DNA from 3 places in the Megasphaera sueciensis genome. Region 2 is predicted to be linked to each of the others. Evidence: riboswitches for the same ligand, from Rfam matches in the RefSeq annotation. Region 2 holds a riboswitch; each other region holds the start of a gene.

Region 1 (3,807 bases), 120 kb from region 2:
TAAAAAATTGGCATTTAAACCAGAACGGCCGGGCAATCCAAAGGATATATTGCTTAATCCCATGACAGTAGGTATTTTTAAGGTTTCTTTGTAAGTGCGTAGTGTCTGCAGCGTTTCTTTTGGCGCGTTAGTTGAGGAGGCTGCTGTAAGAACCAAGGGATCTGCTAATAGGTCTTCATGGCGCAGGCCTGTTTGCAAAGCTGCCTTGTATATTTTTTTGATTAATGCGAGACGGCCAGCTGCTGATTCCGGAATTCCTTTAGGTCCTATAGGCAGACAAAGAACGGCGGCGCCGTATTTTTTTGCAATGGAAAAAATAGCGGACATTTGTGAGGAGTCAGCATTGACAGAGTTTATTAAGGTTCGTCCAGGATATATACGAAGTGCTTTTTCTAAAACCGCAGGACTCGTTGAATCAATAATTAATGGGGTATCTACCAGCATAGAGAGTTCTTTAACGACATTTTCCATAAGTGCTGCTTGGTCGACGTCAGGAACGCCCATATTGATATCCAAAAGATGTGCACCTGCTTTTACTTGGTTTAGTGCTTCGGTCTTAATTGGAACAAAATTTTGTTCTTGTAAATCTTTTTGCAGCGCTTTTCGTCCTGTAGGATTAATGCGTTCACCGATAATGACGGGAGGATGACCACCGCCGATGTATACAATGCTGGTTCGGGAAGTGAGTGCTGTAGGAGGTGTAATTGTTTTTCGCTTATAGGGTACCGCACGATCTAAAGCTTGTTTCATAGCGGCTAGGTGTTCTGGCGATGTGCCGCAGCAACCGCCAATATATGTAGCACCAGAATTAACCATGGCTTGAACATACTCGGCCATGTCATTGGGGCGTAGGGGAAAAACAGTTTTACCGTCAATTAGTTTGGGTAATCCTGCGTTAGGCTGAATAACAAGCGGTAAATTACTTACGTCGGACATACGGGTAATAAGAGGAATTAATTTATCCGGACCTAGAGAACAGTTTGCTCCAATAATAGAAGCACCCAAGCTTTCCAAAAGCACGGCAGCTGCTTCTGGTGTTGTACCCGTAATAGTTCGACCGTCTTCGCTGAAAGAAAACTCACACATAATGGGGATGCTTGGAGCGGCATCTTTAACGGCCAATATTGCTGCACGCATTTCCTGGATATCAATAATAGTTTGAATAAGTAATATATCGGCACCCGATTCAGCTAATATGCTGGCTTGTTCATAGTAAGCTTGGTATACGTCTTCAAAATCAGTGTCTCCTAAAGGGGTAATAAACTTACCGGTAGGTCCCATGTCACCCAAAATTTTAGTATTTGTCCCATCAACGGCCTTTTTTGCATTAAACATAGCAGCCCTGCATATTTCTTTTACTTTATCAGCACATCCGTATTCACTCAATTTGATGCGATTAGCTCCGAACGTATTTGTTTGAATCAAATCACTACCAGCTTTTATGTAACTACGATGAATATTTTCAATGGCTTGCGGATGTTCTATGTTTGATAATTCAGGACAATCTCCAGGCCGTAAATAACCTTGTTGCTGCAATACGGTTCCCATAGCGCCATCTAATAAAAACATATAACAATCATTCCTTTCTAGAAGAACAAATATTGTGCATAGAACAATTGCAACAACCAGAGGGGATACTGTTTTTGGCAGCCGAACGAGCCATACCAATAATTGCGGTAATAGATTTTTGAGGTACAAGCATGCAGCCGGAAGTTATATGAATATCAATTTGATCAGCATGTATAGCTTTAATTAAATTCAGTTGCTGCGTCAGAGGCCAATCTCCATATCCAGGACTATAACGCCAGGTAGTTTCATAGCCTTGTTTTGCCGCCATTTTATCAATATAATGATTTAACTGATCGGCAATTGTTTCAGTAGCGGTTGTGGCTGCTGCATCCAGCATAAGCCCCCTGGAATATTCTTTTTTTGAAAATAGGGTGTTAATTTCTTTTTCTATGTCACTGCCAATCGTTACTGCCATGATAATTGCGATTTTTGCATTTTCTAAATGTTTTCGAATTTTAGAGCCTTCAACAGTAAAAGGTTCTTCGCATAAGAGTTGGTAGGATTCGGCATCATAGCCACATTGTTGGAAAATACCCCGTGGTTTGGCAATAGCTAGTGCAGTCGTACATGCGTCTGCAACAATTTTATCAGAAAAATTTTCAGCTGCGCGCAAACCAGCATATCGCCTTGTTTCCGCGATGTCTATTTTTTGAAGAAATCCATTAAATATAGGCATAATATATTTCCCTTCATATAACAAAAAAGACTCTTTCACAAATGAAAGAGTCGAATCTACGTGCTGTTCTCTCATCTGTCAGATAATATCTGCAGGAATTAGCACCGCTTTTGCGGTTGCCGGATTTCATCGGGCCTGTCCCTCCATCGCTCTTGATAAGAGTTATCCTTATTAATATATCAGTTTTGCGTGTATTTGTAAAGATTTTATATAATAAATGTTTTATACTATTTTAGCAATTTGTGAGTTATAAACTAAAATATAAATACAAATCGATATTTTTTTATGCTTAAAAGTAATATTGATAATTCTAAAATAATATGATATTGTAATTAATATAAAAGTGTGTTGTATTATGTGGAAACAATAGCAAAGGAAGTGGAAAAATATGTCTTTAGTAGAAAAACAAGCAATCTATAGAGATGAAAATGTTCCTAAACAATCTAGTATTGATAAAATTCTGGATACTTACGCAGGTGAAAAAGGGACGTTGATTCCTATTCTGCAAGACACACAAAGCTTGTTTAATTATCTGCCAAAACCGGCGTTGCTGTATATTGCAGATAAGACGGATATCCCTATTTCTACTATTTACGGCGTGGTAACTTTTTACTCGCAGTTTCATTTACAGCCCCGCGGACGTAATATTATTTGTGTCTGTCAGGGAACGGCATGTCATGTACGCGGCGGAAAGGTTATTCTTAAGGCTGTAGAAAAAGAACTGGGAATTAAGGCAGGACATACGACCGAAGATTTACGCTTTACATTGGAAACGATTGCCTGTCTGGGGGCATGTGGATTGGCACCGGTTATGAAAGTCAATGATGATACGCACGGCCGCATGACGAAAGAGGAAATTATTAAGGTGCTGGCACAATATGAATAGGCTACAGCTGTAATTTTGGTGGAACTAATACGGAAACCTATCCCAAAAAGTGCTGCTATATAGTAACGGGAATGGTACCTAGAGAAAAAACTATAGGAGAAGAGGATCGCGTATGATGATTACAGCAGAAAAATTACAGGAAATACGAGACGTATATAAAACTGCGGTTGCCCTTCGGTTGGAAAAAAGCGATAGGAAGGAACAGCCGGGAGCTTTTGATGTACTGGTATGCGGAGGCACAGGCTGTAAATCCTCCGGGTCCACAGAGATCCGAAAACAATTAGACAACGAATTGGCAGCGAGGGGAAAGACAGATACAGTACACGTGGTACAGACAGGTTGTCATGGTTTTTGCGAAAACGGTCCCTTGATGATTATTTACCCGGGGCAGATTTTTTATTGCCGTGTCAAGCCGGATGATGCGGCGGAAATTGTAGAAAGTCATTTATGTAACGGCCAGCCTGTCGAGCGCCTGCTCTATCACGATCCCGTAGATGGAAAGGCGGCATGGACGGCGGCGGATGTTTCGTTTTATAAAAAACAAAAACGTATCGTATTGGAACATTGCGGTCGGATTGATCCAGAGAAAATAGAGGAGTATATTGCAGTGGGAGGATATGCTGCGTTAGTCAAGGCCCTTACGGAAATGACACCGGATGAAGTAATCGAAGAAGTG
Region 2 (3,807 bases):
AATAAAGAACATCAGGAAAGACAAAATGACCAGAAAATACCGCAATAAATGATTACTTTGTTAATTGTCACGAACACTTTAACTAAGCGAGATGATAACAAAGTGTGGGTAAATATGTTTAGGTATAAATTTGTCGTACAGTGGGACATTAATTAAAAACAAAGAAGGTAAACTATGGAAAAAGTTTTATTGCATTGTTGTTGTGCCCCATGTTCTTTATCATGTATTAATACATTACGTGAAGACAATATGGATCCTGTGGCATTTTGGTATAATCCTAACATTCATCCTTGGAAAGAATATCAAGCACGGCGCGATTGCTTATTAGAGTATGCTTCTACAATTCATATGGAAGTTAGAATACAAGAAGAGTACGGGTTAATAGATTTTGTTCAACATATTATATGCGATGTGAATCATCGGTGTACGTACTGTTATGAACATCGCCTAGAAACTACAGCACGATATGCTGCAGAACATGGATTCCAATATTTTACTACTACGCTGTTAGCCAGTATTTACCAACAGCATGACATGATATCTGAAGCTGGACAACGGTTTGGCAAGCAATACGGCGTAACGTTTTTGTATCGAGATTTCAGACCCTATTTTCGTGCAGGTAATAATGAGGCACGAACGCTGAAATTTTATATGCAAAAGTACTGTGGATGCATTTTTTCTGAAGCGGAAAGGTACCAAAAACAAATTAAACGTGATAAGGAAAAATTTTCCGAATTGAGTATAAAATAAAAGGTTTATGACATTTTCCTGTATTATTTTTATCTTTAACTAACAGAAGGGGTATACGAAAGATTCAGGTTGACAACATACAAGCATTAGGTTACAATACACTACAATATCGCAATGGTATCCACCCATTTTTTTGCGAATACAACAATATATTGCAAGAAGATGCAATGCCGCTATGGAAATAAATCATAATCTGCATCTTCTATTCCATCCAGAGCAGTCGAGGGATTCGGCCTTATGACGCTGCGACAACCTGCCCATATAAGGGAAAGGTGCCAACTCCGACAGGAACATTCCTGATAGATGAGCTGATGAAAAAGCGCTATCTGTGATAACGCTTTTTTTTTTGCTTAATAGAAAAATCGTATACAAAACAAATATACTTATGTCTTTTTTAGGGAGGGATGTAAAAATGGAAACAACAATTATTGGATTTCCTCGCATTGGAGCACAACGAGAATTAAAGTTTGTAACGGAGAAATATTTTAGAGGTAAAGTAAGTATAGATAGTTTGAATGAAACAGCTTGTAATCTTCGCAAAAAGCATTGGTTGTTGCAAAAGAACAGTGGTCTGAATCTGATTCCGGTAAATGATTTTTCTTTATATGATACGACATTGGACACAGCTGTACTTTTTAATGTTATTCCCAGACGGTACCACAGGCTAGGATTAAATCCGTTAGATACCTATTTTGCTATGGCACGGGGGTATCAAGGTGTACATGGTGATGTAAAGGCATTGGCTATGAAAAAATGGTTTAATACTAATTATCATTATATGGTACCGGAGTTGGAAGATGATATGAATATAAAGCTTACCGGTACAAAGATAATTGATGAATGTAAAGAAGCATTGGCGTTAAAGCTTTTAGCTAAGCCGGTTATCCTGGGGCCATTTACTTTTTTACAATTGGCGCGTTGTACGGGGAAAAAAACAAAGCGTGATTTTGCCGATGTTCTTACAAATGCATATAAAGAACTTTTGACAGTGTTAGAAAAACTTGGGATTACATGGTTATCTGTAGAAGAACCATTATTAGTTACAGATCTTTCTCAAGAAGATCTATCTTTGTTTGCAGATATATATCGAGATATATTGCAGAATAAACAAGGGGTACAGATCCTTTGCCAAACGTATTTTGGTGATGTTCGTGATTGTTATCATATCCTTACTGCACTCGACTTTGATGGCATTGGACTGGACTTTTTGGAAGGCAAGGAAACATTAAGTACATTGTGTGCAAATGGATTTCCTGAGGACAAGATTCTTTTTGCCGGAGTTGTAAACGGGAAAAATATCTGGCGTAACAATTATACTGCAACATTGACACTTTTGAAAAAAATCCAAAGTAAAGCACGGTATATTGTATTGAACTCTTCTTGTTCACTTCTTCATGTACCGTTTACCATAACGCAGGAAATACATTTGAATAAAAAATATCTGTTACATTTTTCCTTTGCTGAAGAAAAGCTACAGGAATTGTCTGATTTGAAGAAACTGATGGATAGTACTGAACCCAAAATGGAAAAAATATACAAAAACAATGTTGCTCTTTTTGCGGTTCCACATGCAGTACCGGACGCGATGGTTCAAAAAAGAGTTGCTTGTCTGACAAAAAAAGATTTTACGCGACATCCCGGTTTTACTGAAAGAGAAAATTTGCAAAAGAAGACATTTCATTTCCCGTTACTTCCGACTACGACTATCGGTTCTTTTCCACAAACCCTTGCTGTTCGGAAAAATCGAGCTGACTACCGTAATAATAAAATTTCCCTTGAAACATACAAGAATTTCAATAAAAAACAGATTGCCGCTTGTATTGCGCTGCAAGAAAAAATCGGACTTGATGTTCTTGTACACGGAGAATTTGAACGAAACGATATGGTAGAATATTTTGGGGAACATTTAAACGGTTTTATTTTTACGGAGAATGCTTGGGTTCAATCCTATGGTACACGTTGTGTAAAACCGCCGATTATTTGGAGTGATGTATCACGACGAAAAAGCATTACAGTAGAATGGTCGACATATGCGCAGCAGTTGACAAATAAACCTGTCAAAGGAATGCTTACTGGGCCTGTTACTATTCTCAATTGGTCCTTCCCACGGGAAGATATTGCACTGCGAGAAAGTACAATTCAAATCGCATTGGCTATTCGAGATGAAGTGCTTGATTTGGAAAAACATGGAATTCGCATTATTCAAATTGATGAAGCCGCCTTACGGGAAAAACTACCTCTTCGTAAGGCCGATTGGCATACAAATTATTTAGATTGGGCTATTCCAGCCTTTCGCTTGGTGCACAGTGGAGTCAAAGTGGAAACACAAATTCATACACATATGTGTTATAGTGAATTTAACGATATTATTAAAGATATAGATAATATGGATGCTGACGTGATTACGTTTGAAGCATCTCGCTCTGATTTTACTGTTTTAGATGCGTTGCAGGCGGCTGAATTCCGGACAGAAGTGGGTCCAGGTGTCTACGATATTCACTCCCCTAGAGTTCCTTCAGAATTAGAAATTGAAAAATCTTTGAAGGTTATGTTAACGAAAATTGTACCACAGAAATTGTGGGTAAATCCTGATTGTGGACTTAAAACTAGAAGCATTATTGAAACTAAGGCTAGTTTAGAACATCTTGTTTCGGCAGCGATACAAGTAAGAAAAACAATGGATTCTAAATAACTGAAAGAAAATTAGTAAAGAATTGCATATTAATGAACAAATTAGAACTTGCGAAGTTCGTGGAGTTAGCAATACGAATAAATCCAAATGGAAGTTATGTTTTTGCGGTATGCACGACAAATTGCAGAGAAAGATAACATGGATCTTTCGGAAATTACTCATGTCGATAATCCTCTAAAAATTGAAGGCAGAAATATGACGATGATTATTACTCTCATTAAAAGTAAAAATTAAGAGAACAAAATACATATTATGTTTAAATTATAAATTTGCTAATTTACGCGCAAATATTTTACAAAAGTCAGTTTTCTGTAACCGAAATCACATATATGTAAGAGAATCTGTTAGTATAATTAATTAGAATT
Region 3 (3,807 bases), 290 kb from region 2:
TTTTCTCCTGGATTCACAAGAGTCATAATTGCAACCATCATAGCTTCCGTACTGCCACAAGTAACAACAATTTCAGAGTTTGGGTCAATAGTACGACCCAACAGACGAGACCGATATTCTGCTAAAGCATCTCGAAAATTTTGAGCGCCCCAGGTTATAGCATATTGATGAGGACCGTTGTGAGCAACTTCCGCTAATCGATCTAAAATAGGTTTTGGAGGTTGAAAATCAGGAAATCCCTGTGATAAATTAATGGCATTATATGTTGCCGAAATGCGTGTCATACGACGAATGACAGAATCTGTAAATAACGATATTTTTTTAGATAATTCTTGCATATAGATTCCCTCTTTGTTTTGTATTATGTAGTGTGATTGCTATAATTTATATACCTTGGCGATTTGTTACGTTATCAAAATTCATAAGAGTCACTCCTTTTTGGTTATGCCAGTGCTTGTTTTAAGTCGGCGATCAAGTCGTTTACATTTTCTAAACCGACAGAAAGACGCAATAATTTTTCGTTGATGCCTTTGGCAAAGCATTCTTCTTTGGGAACATCGCAGTGTGTTTGCAGCAGCGGATAGGTGATCAATGATTCCGTACCGCCCAGACTTTCTGCAAACAGAATCAGTTTGACCCGTTGCAGAAGATTCACAGCCGTTTCTTCGGTATCTACTTCAAAGGAAATCATGCCGCCGAAGCCGGTTGTCTGCTTGGTATTGATTTCATAGCGGGGAGAGGAAGCTATCCCGGGATAATATATTTTCCGTATAGCCGGCTGCTTACTCAGCCATTTAGCGATGCGCAGTGCAGAGGCGGCATGGCGGTCCATCCGCAGCGGCAATGTTTTCAGACCGCGGCTGACGACCCAACAGTCGAAGGGAGATAGACAGGCGCCGATCGTTTTATGGAGAAAATGCAGCCGTTCGGCCTGTTCTTTATGAGCGGTGACAAGAAATCCTGCTAATACATCGTTATGTCCGGCCAGATATTTTGTGCCGCTGTGGACGACGATATCGGCACCTAAGGTAAGCGGTTTTTGAAAATAGGGAGTTAGGAAGGTATTATCGACGATGACCAGAATATGGTATTTATGGGCTAACTCGCAAATGGATTTAATATCGGTAATCTGCATCGTCGGGTTGGAAGGTGTCTCTACGTAAATCGCCCGGGTGTTTTTTTGGATAGCCTCTTTGACTGCATGCAAATCGCCGGTATCGAGGGCCGTAAAGGACAAGCCGTTCTTCTGGGAAATCTCATTGAAAATACGGATGGAACCTCCATATAAGTCGGCCGAATAGATGATGTGGTCGCCGGGCTTGAACAGTTCCAAGACGCAGGAAATAGCGGCCATGCCGGAAGAAAAAGCTAACGCGTCACACCCTTGTTCCAGCAAGGCCATGGTTTTTTCCAACTGTTCCCGCGTGGGATTTTGGGAACGGATATAGTCATAGCCGGTGCTTTGTTTGACGCCGGGATGAGCGAACGCCGTGGATAAATAAATAGGAGTTGTTACGCTCCCTGTTGAATCGGGATGATAGCCGCCGTGAATGCAATCTGTTTCAAATCTCATAGAATAAATGCCTCCTTAATAAAATGGACAATAAAAAAGACGCCATGGCAGATGGCGTCGCAAAAAAGCGGGTGCGTGTTCATCTGCCGGATAAAATCCGCTGGAATTGGCACCTTCCCGTATGGGGGTTGCCGCAGCGTCATAGGGCCAGTCCCTCAGCTGCTCTGGATGAAAGAGTCGTATTGTATTATAAAAAATCATAACACAATATTAAGTTGTGTGAAGCATTATGATAGTCAAATTTTTTAAGTACCTCATAGTGCAGATCTCCTTGTGGGAACAAAAGAATGTAATAAAAAAAACGTCATCGACGGATGACGTAAATACAAAGGTATATACTAATATCATCGGTCAGGAAGAAATCCTGCTGGAATTGGCACCTTCCTATCAAGGAGGTTGCCGCAGCGTCATAGGGCCAGTCCCTCAGCTGCTCTGGATGAATATGTAATTGTGGTTATCAGACTACACTATTGCAATCAATTTGTCAAGAGGAAAAATCAAGAATAAAAAAAACAAGAATTCTCTTGACAAACAATTGAATAACGTGTACCATATCGGTAAACATTGAAAATGCAATGACCAAAACAAGTACACGTATATTTATGTCCTACAGAAAACGCGAGCCATCGGCTGAGAGCTTGCGGGAAACATAAGTGCGATGGAATGCCTTTGGGAGCAGACCGACCGAAAATAGTAGGCCGGATCCGGTTGCCGCCGTTAATGGAAATAGTTGCAGCGAGTGCTGTAAACAGAGTGGAACCACGGACCACCGTCTCTGTATAAGGAGATGGTGTTTTTTTGCGTGTTAAATACTAAATTTGGCCGCGTTTTGTTTTCAGTGTATCCATCATTCACAAAATAGGAGGAATAGGAGAGGTGATGAAATAGCATAGCTATAAAATATACAAAAAAAGTATACATTAATAATGCGATGATCAAAACAAGTACACATACATAGGCTTTTTACAGAGAACGCAGATCAATGGCTGAAAATTTGCGAAAATGACTAGTATGGGGAATGCCTTTGAGAGCAGAACAGCTGAATTTTAGTAGGCTGTGTCCGGTGCCGCCGTTATCGGTTTTGAGATACAGCACAAGTATATATGTGTTGTAAACAGAGTGGAATCGCGGCCATCGTCTCTGTACAGGGGACGATATTTTTTTATCTAAAATTAAAAGGAGATGTTCGTATGTCACAAACAAAAAAAGAATTAGTATTAGCAGCACTTGATAACAAACCGGTGGATCGTGTTCCCGTTGGATTTTGGTTCCATATTTTACCGATACCTACTGTTCACAGTGCCAATGCTTTTAAAAATCCGCAATTAGCTAAACTTGTTTTGGCTGGAGAAGAAGAATATTTAGATACCGCAAAACCTGACTTTGCTAAAATTATGACGGATGGTTTTTTTACATATCAGCAGGATGTATTATCAAAAGTAAAAACTATTGATGATTTAAAAGGACTTCAGCCTCTTCCTGAACATGATAGATGGTTTACTGATCAGATTGCATATGCAAAAAAATTAAGTAATCGTTACAGCAATGAAATTTTATTATTTTATAATGTCTTTTGTGCTGCAACAACATTAAAATTTATGTTGCCGGATGGCGATACTAGTTTAACGACACTTATTCAAGAAAATGAAGAAGTAGTAAAGCGTGCACTGGATATTATTAGTGATGATTTGGCGGTTTTATCTCAGCGAATTATAAAAGAAGCCGGCATTACTGGAATTTATTTGAGTTTGCAAAATATTAAGGGACTTAATCGTGAAGCGTATGAACGTATTTTGACGCCGGGGGAAAAGAAAATTTTATCGGCGGCAAATCGTGCCAGCGCATATAATATTCTCCATATCTGCGGCTATTTGGGCCACCGCAATGATTTATCCTGGTATACAGAGTATGATGTTAAGGCGATTAACTGGGCGGCTCATATTGAAGAAGTTTCTCTCGAAGAGGGGAAAAAACTTTTTGGTGGACGTGCCGTTATCGGTGGCTTTGGCAATACAGAAAACGATATATTATATAATGGCAGCAAAAATGCTGTGGAAGCAGAAACAGAGCGCATTATTCGTGGAGCTGGGAAAACAGGAGTAATCTTGGGAGCTGATTGCACGGTCCCGCCTGATATTTCCAGAGATCGATTGGAATGGGTGCGTCAGAAGGCGGCGGTTTTATAATATAAGGGAGGAATCGACAATGAATATAAAAAAACTGGGAAAAGAAAT

Evidence for each region. A riboswitch is a leader RNA that binds a small molecule or an ion and turns the genes downstream of it on or off. The one in region 2 is predicted to bind S-adenosylmethionine.
Region 1: linked by a shared signal. The riboswitch ahead of NXG62_RS09790 (methionine synthase) and the one ahead of metE (5-methyltetrahydropteroyltriglutamate--homocysteine S-methyltransferase) in region 2 are both predicted to bind S-adenosylmethionine.
Region 3: linked by a shared signal. The riboswitch ahead of NXG62_RS11805 (trans-sulfuration enzyme family protein) and the one ahead of metE (5-methyltetrahydropteroyltriglutamate--homocysteine S-methyltransferase) in region 2 are both predicted to bind S-adenosylmethionine.

What each region holds. Positions count from the first base shown of each region.
Region 1 is NZ_CP116939.1:2,039,601-2,043,407, forward strand. Features, by position in the region: gene NXG62_RS09785 (homocysteine S-methyltransferase family protein) at 1-1,569, opposite strand, end outside; gene NXG62_RS09790 (methionine synthase) at 1,577-2,245, opposite strand; SAM riboswitch class I at 2,314-2,407, opposite strand; gene nuoE (NADH-quinone oxidoreductase subunit NuoE) at 2,634-3,131, shown strand; gene nuoF (NADH-quinone oxidoreductase subunit NuoF) at 3,244-3,807, shown strand, end outside.
Region 2 is NZ_CP116939.1:2,156,227-2,160,033, forward strand. Features, by position in the region: gene NXG62_RS10290 (hypothetical protein) at 1-48, shown strand, start outside; gene NXG62_RS10295 (epoxyqueuosine reductase QueH) at 175-750, shown strand; SAM riboswitch class I at 955-1,060, shown strand; gene metE (5-methyltetrahydropteroyltriglutamate--homocysteine S-methyltransferase) at 1,163-3,442, shown strand; gene NXG62_RS10305 (hypothetical protein) at 3,530-3,676, shown strand.
Region 3 is NZ_CP116939.1:2,449,351-2,453,157, forward strand. Features, by position in the region: gene NXG62_RS11800 (pyridoxal phosphate-dependent aminotransferase) at 1-338, opposite strand, end outside; gene NXG62_RS11805 (trans-sulfuration enzyme family protein) at 443-1,573, opposite strand; SAM riboswitch class I at 1,650-1,748, opposite strand; SAM riboswitch class I at 1,915-2,016, opposite strand; T-box leader at 2,496-2,718, shown strand; gene NXG62_RS11810 (uroporphyrinogen decarboxylase family protein) at 2,764-3,759, shown strand; gene NXG62_RS11815 (transporter substrate-binding domain-containing protein) at 3,779-3,807, shown strand, end outside.